Regions from separate parts of the Mesorhizobium sp. RSR565B genome, predicted to be linked through region 3. Evidence: predicted binding sites of a transcription regulator. Region 3 holds the regulator's gene; each other region holds the start of a gene.

Region 1 (3,277 bases), 3.3 Mb from region 3:
CTCCCGTGTGGTGATCGACACGAGGGCCGAACAAAGCCGTGCCTCCTCGCCGCTCCTTCCGGCGGTTGCCTATTGCCAGGGAACTCCGCTTCGCAACGAAATCGAGGCTAGAGGAAAACTGGAAGCCGCAACCGATCACGCCGCGTCCGTGATTGCAGCCAGACACGGCAGCGGCGAGGTTGCGGCCAAGATCCAGGCGCACGTGATCGTGGCTACGGTCTAATGCATGGCGCCCAGAAGTGTGCCGCGGTTCTGGGACAACGACATGCATCAAAACAAAGACTTTTAAAGCGCGTTGTATGAATCCGTTCAGCGCGACGCGCTTTAATCGTCGCCTTCGACGACACGTAGCCTGAGCTGCCCCGTCTTGGAATCCGCCACCCGCACCCCGGCTTCGGCCTTGGCGGGGCCGCCACCGCGCACTTCGGCTTCGCTTTCGCCAAACTCCAGCGCTTCGATCTTTTGGCCGCGCTTGGTCACCTTCGACGTCGACACCAGTATCTCGTCGATATCCTTGGCCGACTGGCCAAAATGCGTCTGCAACCGGCGCACGCGTTCGTCGACGCGCGCGACGTCCTCCATCAGCCGGATCACCTCGCCCTGGATCAGATGCGCCTGTTCGCGCATGCGGGCGTCCTTGAGGATGGCCTGGATGACCTGGATCGACAGCATCAAAAGCGACGGCGAGACGATGATGACACGCGCCCGGTGCGCCTTCTGGACCACGGCGTCGAAATTCTCGTGGATTTCGGCGAACACCGATTCCGACGGCACGAACATGAAGGCGGTGTCCTGCGTCTCGCCCTGGATCAGGTATTTTTCCGAGATATCGCGGACGTGAATTTCGATGTCGCGGCGGAAAGCCTGGGCCGCGATCTTCTGTTGTTCGGCGCCATCGGCGGCGCGGATGGCGTTCCAGGCTTCCAGCGGAAACTTGGCGTCGATGGCAAGCTGCGGCGCACCGTTCGGCATCCTGACCAGGCAGTCGGGACGGCTGCCGTTTGACAGCGTTGCCTGGAACTCGTAGGCGCCCATCGGAAGGCCGTCGGCGACGATCGCCTCCATGCGCGACTGGCCGAAGGCGCCGCGCGTCTGCTTGTTGGACAGGATCGCCTGCAATTGCACGACCTGGCCGGCCAGCGACTGGATGTTGCCTTGCGCGGTGTCGATGACCGCCAGCCGTTCCTGCAGTTTGGCGAGGCTCTCATGCGTCGATTTGGTCTGTTCGGTCATGGTTTGACCGAGCCTGCCGGTCATGGCGTCGAGGCGCTGGCCGATCGACTGGTTGAGTTCGGCCTGCCTTGCGCCGAACACGTCGGCGATGGCGCCCATGCGGCCCTGCATCTCGGCCTGGCTTTGCAAAATGCCGGCCATCCGCGCCTCGGCGTCGCGGGCGTGGTCGGCGGCTTCCGCCGCGGCGATGGTGCGCGCCTTGGCCGATCGCCACAGCGCCACGACAAGCGCCAGGAACAGGCCGAGAAACACCAGCGCGCCGAGGGCCAGTGCATGGCCGAGCGTGATCGTCGTGGCGCCAAGCCGGGCAACGGGTTCGGAAAGGATGGTGCTCAGGTCGTTCATCCCGCCAGCATAGCCGATTCGCAGACCTGGCACAGATCAAAACGTGAACGAGACCGATTCGCACCGGTTGACGCTTCTCCTGCGACGTTTTAGGTGAGGCGCCATGTCGATCAAGCCGCTCATCATCCTTCCCGATCCTATCCTGCGCCAGGTTTCCAAACCGGTCGAACGCGTCGACGCGCCTTTGCGCAAACTGGCCGACGACATGCTGGCGACGATGTATGATGCGCCGGGCATCGGCTTGGCCGCAATCCAGATCGGCGAGCCGCTGCGCATGCTGGTCATCGACCTCGCCAAGGAAGACGAGCCGCCGGCGCCGCATGTCTTCATCAATCCCGAAATCCTCGAAAGCGCCGACGCTCGCTCGGTCTACGAGGAAGGCTGCCTGTCGATCCCGGACTATTACGCCGAGGTCGAGCGTCCCGCCTCGGTGCGCGTGAAATATCTCGACCGCGACGGCAAGCTGCAGGAGATCGAGGCCGAAGGCCTGATGGCGACCTGCCTGCAGCACGAGATCGACCATCTCAACGGTGTGCTGTTCATCGACCACATCTCGAAGCTGAAGCGCGACATGGTGGTCAAGAAGTTCAAGAAGCTCGCCAAGGACAAGGCGCCGGGCAAGCTGGTGGGATAGGGAAGATGCCGCTTCGCGTCATCTTCATGGGCACGCCGGAGTTTTCGGTGCCGGTGCTGCGCGCGATTGCCGAGGCCGGGCACGAGATAGCAGCCGTCTACACCCAGCCGCCGCGCGCCGCGGGCCGCCGCGGGCTGGAGCTGAAACCGTCGCCGGTGCAGCGCGAGGCTGAGCGGCTGGGCATCGAAGTGCGCACGCCGCTGTCGCTGAAGGGCGAGGCCGAGCAAGCTGCTTTCCATGCGTTGCGTGCCGATGTCGCGGTCGTCGTCGCGTATGGTTTGCTGTTGCCGAAGGGTATTCTGGAGGCTCCGCGCCTCGGCTGCCTCAACGGCCACGCCTCGCTTTTGCCGCGTTGGCGTGGTGCAGCTCCCATCCAGCGCGCCATTATGGCCGGCGACGTCGAAACCGGCATGATGGTGATGCGCATGGAAGAGGGCCTGGACACCGGTCCGGTGGCACTGGTTGAAAAATGCGCCATAGAGCCCGACATGACGGCCGGCGATCTGCACGACCGCTTGATGAATATTGCTGCCACGCTGATGGTGGAAGCGCTGTCCCGATTGGAGACAAATACCCTGGCATCGACTTTGCAGGCGGCTGACAGGGTGACCTACGCCAGGAAAATCGATAAGTCGGAGACACGTGTGGACTGGACGCGCCCGGCTGCGGAGGTCCACAATCACATTCGCGGCCTGTCCCCATTCCCGGGCGCCTGGTGCGAGGCCGACATCGGCGGCCGCACGGAACGGCTGAAACTGCTTCGCTCGACGCTTTCTGAAGGCACGCTTTCTGAAAGCATGGGCGAGTCGGGAGGAATTCTCGATGACCGGCTGACGGTCGCCTGCGGGTCGGGCGCGGTCAGGCTGGTCGAAGTTCAACGGGCGGGCGGAAAGCCTGCTGCCGCGCAGGAGTTTCTGCGCGGGGCCAAGATCGAAAAAGGAATGAAGTTCTCATGAGCATGATGTCGATACGCGGCGCGACGCCGCGGGACCGCGAGGCCATACGCCTGGTCGAGGAACACGCATTCGGCCAGCAGGCGGAGGCCGGGCTGGTCGACGCTCTGGT
Region 2 (3,277 bases), 220 kb from region 3:
TACATGGCGCCGGATTCTTCCTCGAAGCCGTCGTCGCTTTCGCCGCGCTCGGGGCCGCCATTTTCAAGAAATTTCTCGGCGATCAGCCCGGCATTCTGCCGCAGCGCAAGTTCGATCTCGCGCGCCGTGTCGGGATTGTCGCGCAGGAACAGTTTGGCGTTTTCGCGACCCTGGCCGAGACGCTGCGAATTGTAGGAGAACCAGGCGCCCGACTTCTCGACCACGCCGGCCTTGACGCCGAGATCGACCAGTTCGCCGGTCTTGGAGACGCCCTCGCCATACATGATGTCGAACTCGACCACCTTGAAGGGCGGCGCCAGCTTGTTCTTGACGACCTTGACGCGGGTCTGGTTGCCGACGACCTCGTCGCGGTCCTTGACCGAGCCGATGCGGCGGATGTCGAGGCGCACCGAAGCGTAGAATTTCAGCGCGTTGCCGCCGGTCGTGGTTTCGGGCGAACCGAACATGACGCCGATCTTCATGCGGATCTGGTTGATGAAGATGACCATGGTGTTGGAGCGCGAGATCGAGGCGGTCAGCTTGCGCAGCGCCTGGCTCATCAGACGCGCCTGAAGACCGGGCAGAGAATCGCCCATCTCGCCTTCGATTTCGGCGCGCGGCGTCAGCGCCGCCACCGAATCGACGACCAGCACGTCGATGGCGCCTGAACGCACCAGCGTGTCGCATATTTCCAGCGCCTGCTCGCCGGTGTCCGGCTGCGAGATCAAGAGGTTTTCCAGATCGACGCCGAGCTTGCGGGCATAGACCGGATCGAGTGCGTGCTCGGCATCGACGAAGGCGCAGATACCGCCTTTCTTCTGGGCTTCGGCAACTGTGTGCAGCGCCAGTGTCGTCTTGCCCGAGCTTTCCGGCCCGTAGATCTCGACGATGCGGCCGCGCGGCAGGCCGCCGACGCCAAGCGCGATGTCGAGGCCCAGCGATCCGGTCGGCACGGTTTCGATCTCGACGACCTGCTCGTTGGCGCCAAGCCGCATGATCGAGCCCTTGCCGAAGGCGCGCTCGATTTGCGACAGCGCCGCGTCCAGAGCCTTTGATTTGTCCACCGCTTTGTCCTCTACAAGCCGCAAAGAATTCTGAGCCATGATACATCACCCCTTGGTCGTCAATGAAGGCCGGACAATCCGTAATCCCTGCCCATTTTGTACTACTTTTGTTCTCGTTTGGCAAGAGGGGTCAAATATCTGAAAAGCAATCTTTATCCGGATCTGTTCTTTTTTTGTCTCATGGTTTCGTTTCCGGATGTATCCACCATTGGGCCAGATGCTCCGGCTGTTTCGATCGGCCGAATCGCCGGCTCGCCTGCGAAGCTCCGTCGCACAGCCTAGCGCTTGTCCGGTTCGAAAAACAAAGGTCATATCGCCGGCATGGTGAAATCAGCAAAGATACTGGCGGTGGGCGGCGCCCATATCGATCGCCGCGGCCAGGTGTCGGGCACGTACGTGCCCGCGGCGTCCAACCCCGGCACGATGCGCGAGGATGTCGGCGGCGGCGTCTTCAACGCGCTGCGCAGCCTGGTGCGGCGCGGCGTCTCGGCCTCGCTTTTGTCGGTGCGCGGCGGCGATGCCTCGGCCGAGACGGTTGCGCGCGCCATCGCCGACTCCGGCATTGCCGACCTGTCGGCGGTTTTCCTCGACCGCACGACGCCGAGCTACACCGCGCTGATCGACAGGGATGGCGAGCTGATCACCGGCTTTGCCGACATGGCGCTCTACGATTTGGCGTTCCCCAAGCAGATCCGCCGCTCCAAGGTGCGCGAGGTGGTCGCCGAGGCCGATGCGGTGCTCTGCGACGCCAATCTGCCATCAACGGCGCTGGAGCGGCTGGTGGGGGTCGCCGCCGGCAAGCCGGTGTTCGCCATTGCCATTTCGCCGGCCAAGGTGGTGCGGCTGATACCGGTGCTGAAGGAACTCGCGCAGGTCTTCATGAACCGGCGCGAGGCCATGGTGCTGGCCGGCGTCGATGCCAATGCCACCGAGCGCGAGACCGTCGACGGACTGCGCTGCAGCGGCCTCACCAGTGGCGTGGTGACGGCGGGCGACGGGCCGGTGCTGGGATTCGACGAAGCCGGCGCCTTCTCTATCCTGCCGCCGGCGCCGAGAAAAGTCGCCGACGTCACCGGCGCCGGCGACGCGCTGGCCGGCGCCACCATCGCTGCCCTGCTGCGCGGCCTGGCATTGCGCCAGGCCCTCCGCGAAGGCGTTGCCGCGGCGACGCTCGCCATCGAAAGTTCGGATGCCGTGCCGGCCTTCACCGCCGCGACCTTCACCGAGGCACTGGCTCTTGTGCCCGACGCGCAGGAAATGGCATGAGGGCGGCCAATTGCCATTGCCGGAGCGCGACGTCCAAGCGGACGCGCGGATCTCCGGATCGGAGACCATCATGACACCGCAAAGCGCCCGCCTCTTGATCGACCTCCACGCGCCCGTGGCCGAGGCGCTCGCCGCTGGCCGCCCGGTCGTGGCGCTGGAGAGCACCATCATCACCCATGGCATGCCTTACCCCGACAATGGCGCCATGGCCGCCAATGTCGAAAAGATAATCCTGGACAATGGCGCGGTGCCGGCGACGATCGCCGTGGTCGCCGGCCGCATCAAGATCGGACTGTCCGACGGCGAGCGCGAGTCGCTGGCCATGACCGGCGATGCCATGAAGCTGTCGCGCGCCGATCTCGGCTTTGCGGTGGCGCAAGGCCGCACCGGCGGCACCACGGTCGCCGCCACCATGATCGCCGCTGACATGGTCGGGATAAAGGTGTTCGCCACCGGCGGCATTGGCGGCGTCCACAAGGGCGCGGAAAAGAGCTTCGACATCTCGGCCGATCTCGACGAGTTGGCGCGCACGCCGGTCATCGTCGTCTCGGCCGGCGCCAAGGCGATCCTCGACATCGAAAAGACGCTTGAAGTGCTGGAGACGCGCGGCGTGCCGGTGATTGGCCATGGCTGCGAGACGATGCCGGCCTTCTGGTCGCGGCATTCGCCGTTCCGCGCGCCGCTGACCCTGCACAGACCGGAAGAGATCGCGCATTTCTACAAGACCAGGGCGGCACTTGGCCTGGTCGGCGGCATGCTGATCGCCAACCCGGTGCCGCAGGACGATGAAATTCCGGCCGACGAGATGGCCGGCTATATCGAGGCCGCGCAGAAGGCGGCGGAAGTGCAGAATGTGACCGGAAAGGCGGTGACGCCGTTCCTGTTGGGCAAAATCCTCGAACTGACCGGCGGCCGGAGCTTGAAGACCAACATCGCGCTGGTCGAGA
Region 3 (3,277 bases):
ATTTCAGGCATCGTGGTCGCCGCCGAGCGCAGTTTCATCATGCTAGCGGTCATGCTGGTCGCGGTACTCTTCGATCGTGCCGCGCTCACCATGCGCAATCTGGCGATCTCCGCCATTGCCGTCATCCTGGTGTCGCCGCACGAGGTGGTCGGTCCCAGCTTCCAGATGTCGTTTGCCGCCACAGCCGCCCTTGTCGGCGCCTATGCCGGCTGGGCCGATTACCGCGCCGACAAGGTGAGAACGCCGCTGGCAAAGCGCTCCTTCGTCGGCTTCCTGTCGCGAAAATTCGCGCTGGCCATGGGCGGCCTCGCCATGACCTCGATCATCGCCGGCAGTGCAACCTTGCTGTTCGCCATCTGGCATTTTCAGCGTGTGTCGCCGCTCAGCCTGATCGCCAATCTGGCCGTGATGCCGATTGTTTCGTTGATCGTCATGCCCTTTGCCGTGCTCAGCGCACTGGCGATGCCGTTCGGCGCCGACGGGCCGTTCCTCTATGTGATGGGCAAGGGTCTGATGGCGATGATCGCTATATCGGCCTGGATTTCCGAGCGCTCGCCGGTCGACGCCGTCGGGCTGATCTCCATCCGCTCGGTGCTGTTGGTGGCAGTCGCCCTCGTCATCGCCACCATGGCCACCACCTGGCTCAGGCTGGCGGCCGTGCCTTTCGCGCTGGCCGGCCTGTTGACGGTGCCGCAGGTGCTTACGCCCGACGTGCTCATATCCGAGGACGCACATTTGGTGGCCATGCCGATCGGTGGCGGCGAACTCGCCCTCAACCGCGAACGCTCCAACGAATTCACCACGGACAATTGGAAACGGGCGCTGCGGGCCGAAACCATTGTCCCGCCCGAGATTTTCGAGGCAACAGATACGCGGTTCGATCTCGATCCGCTCGATCTGCCGCCCGGCTCGCCCTTCTATTGCACCGGCGATCTCTGTATCGCTCGACACCCTTCCGGAGCCATTGTAGCTCTTGCGAAAGACCGCAAGACGGCGCGGCCGGCCTGTGCCTTCGCGAGCCTGATCGTCATCGATGACGCCACCGCCTACAATCCGTGCCGCGACCCGCTGGTCCTGGTCGTGACGAAGAAACAGCTGGCCCGCGACGGCAGCGCCGCCGTCTTCTTCGATCCGCAATCGGCAGCGGCAGCGCCAACCATCCGGTTCGCCGTCGACAAGCCGTATCGCCCCTGGCAGGAGCAACGCCGCTTCTCCCGCGACGCGCGCGGCCTGCCGCCTTACAACCAGCGTGAAAAGTACAAACCCAAGCCGGCTCAGTAGCGCCGGATCAATCCGACAAGCTTGCCCTGCACCTTCACCCTGTCCGGTCCAAAAATGCGGGTCTCGTAGGCCGGGTTGGCGGCTTCCAGGGCGATCGAGGCGCCCTTGCGGCGGAAGCGTTTCAGGGTCGCTTCCTCATCGTCGACCAACGCCACCACGATCTCGCCGGGGCTGGCTGTGTCGGCATTGCGGATGATGACCGTGTCGCCATCGAAAATGCCGGCCTCGATCATCGAATCGCCCTTGACCTCGAGCGCGTAGTGTTCACCGCCCATGATCATGTCGGGCGGCACCGAGATCGAATGGGTCTGATGCTGGATGGCGTCGATCGGCACGCCGGCGGCGATGCGTCCCATCACCGGGATTGAAATCGAGGAAACGGCATCGTCATTGCCGGCAGACATCGAACGCGACGGCGAGCCCGGCCTGATCTGGCGGCCGAGACCGCCTTGGCCCATCCCGCCTTGTCCCTGGCCGCCTTGCCCTTGGCCGGCTTGACCAAGACTGCCCTGAATGACGCTCGGCGAAAACTTCCTCGCCGCGTTGAGGCCTGGTGCGATCGAGTCGGGTAGCCGCAGCACTTCCAGCGCGCGCGCCCGGTTCGGCAGCCGGCGAATGAAACCGCGCTCCTCAAGCGCTGTGATCAGTCGGTGGATGCCGGACTTGGAGGCGAGGTCGAGCGCTTCCTTCATCTCGTCGAAGGACGGCGGGATTCCGCTCTCCTTCAGGCGTTCATGGATGAACATCAGAAGCTCATGTTGTTTGCGCGTCAGCATCGCGGCCCCCAAGGGTTCTGAAACCAGAATCAGAAAAAACAAACCCAGAACAAACACTATCTGTTCCAGTTGTGTTCCGCAACCTTTTAAAGTTTAATGAATGTGTTGACGTTTTGTTCAGCGTAACGTTCGGCGCTGCGAGCGCCGCCTGCGCCCAGTTGCCAGCAACGGGGTGAAACGAAGACAAGTGGCCTGCGTCGTCGGCTACGATCGCCGCTTCCTTTTCGGACGGGGCTGCGCAGCATCCGCGCCGGGTTCGCTCTGGGCATAGACCCGCAGCGTGTAGCCGATGTGAGCGGTCATCAGAGTTTTCGCACGTTCGACGTCGCGATCGAGGGCCGCTTCCATCAGGGCGGTATGGTGTTCGATCGCCACGGCGTCGCGCAGGGCCGCCACGGCCTTCCGGTGCCCATCCGTGCGGCCGGCGGCGGCGCGCAGCGTCGGGGCCAAACCCAGAAAGCGGTGATGGCGATGCAATTGGTCGGAAATCGTTGCATTGAAGCGCAGCAGCCAGCTGGATGTCGCGGCACTGAGCAGCGCCGCATGGAAGGCCTCGTGTTTTTCGTACCACGCGTCGACCGCATCATCCGATGGATCGTCGAGAACAGACCCGCACCGTGAGAGACGATAGTGGGCGGCAACGACCGCGTCTTCCCACTCGCGGTCGCCCTTCTCGACCGATTCCACCAGCAGGGGCAGTTCGACCACCAGCCGCGCACGCGCCAAATCCTCGAGCTCCGCCCGAGAGACGGGAGCGACCGCAAACCCGCGGTTGCTGATGGCGGTCACAAGCCGTTCCGCCTCCAGCCGCGACAGCGCCTCGCGCAACGGCGTCCAGCCGATGCCGTAGGTGTTGCGCAGCGTGCTCAGCTTCAACGGCGCGGCAGGCGCCAGCCGGGTCGCAAGAATATCGCGCCTGAGCAGGCGATAGGCCACTTCCGTCTTCGAGGTCTGCTCGTCATCCAGCATCGTGATCCATCAGACATAAACGCTCGGCTGAGTATTATATATCAAAGCCTTTCAATGGGTGAATTATATATAATGTTTGACAGCTCAAGGGCGACCACTCAAGATCGCCGGCATGTTTGGGCGGGCAGGCTCCGCCGCGCGCGTTTGTCCATGGAGGGGCGCCGGATCATGATGACACCCGATCTCGCTGCAATCGAAGCAATGGATGCCGCCGATCCGCTGCGCTCCATGCGTGGACGCTTTGTCTTACC

What was found. The regulator LexA, encoded in region 3, represses DNA repair genes until DNA is damaged. The targets are predictions, from matches to a motif close to TGTTCNNNNTGTGTTCNG.
Region 1: ACYG9R_RS10450 (DNA recombination protein RmuC) is a predicted target of LexA. The motif match lies at 1,611-1,628, and genes of this name have one in related genera.
Region 2: recA (recombinase RecA) is a predicted target of LexA. The motif match lies at 1,162-1,179, and genes of this name have one in related genera.

Annotation. Positions count from the first base shown of each region.
Region 1 covers NZ_JBTTIE010000001.1:2,167,946-2,171,222, reverse strand. The annotation lists gene ACYG9R_RS10455 (class I SAM-dependent methyltransferase) at 1-223, shown strand, start outside; gene ACYG9R_RS10450 (DNA recombination protein RmuC) at 325-1,578, opposite strand; gene def (peptide deformylase) at 1,682-2,212, shown strand; gene fmt (methionyl-tRNA formyltransferase) at 2,218-3,168, shown strand; gene ACYG9R_RS10435 (GNAT family N-acetyltransferase) at 3,165-3,277, shown strand, end outside.
Region 2 covers NZ_JBTTIE010000001.1:5,695,721-5,698,997, forward strand. The annotation lists gene recA (recombinase RecA) at 1-1,103, opposite strand, end outside; gene ACYG9R_RS27525 (carbohydrate kinase family protein) at 1,386-2,330, shown strand; gene ACYG9R_RS27530 (pseudouridine-5'-phosphate glycosidase) at 2,401-3,277, shown strand, end outside.
Region 3 covers NZ_JBTTIE010000001.1:5,472,706-5,475,982, reverse strand. The annotation lists gene ACYG9R_RS26365 (ComEC/Rec2 family competence protein) at 1-1,281, shown strand, start outside; gene lexA (transcriptional repressor LexA) at 1,275-2,057, opposite strand; gene ACYG9R_RS26355 (GntR family transcriptional regulator) at 2,262-3,026, opposite strand; gene kynU (kynureninase) at 3,195-3,277, shown strand, end outside.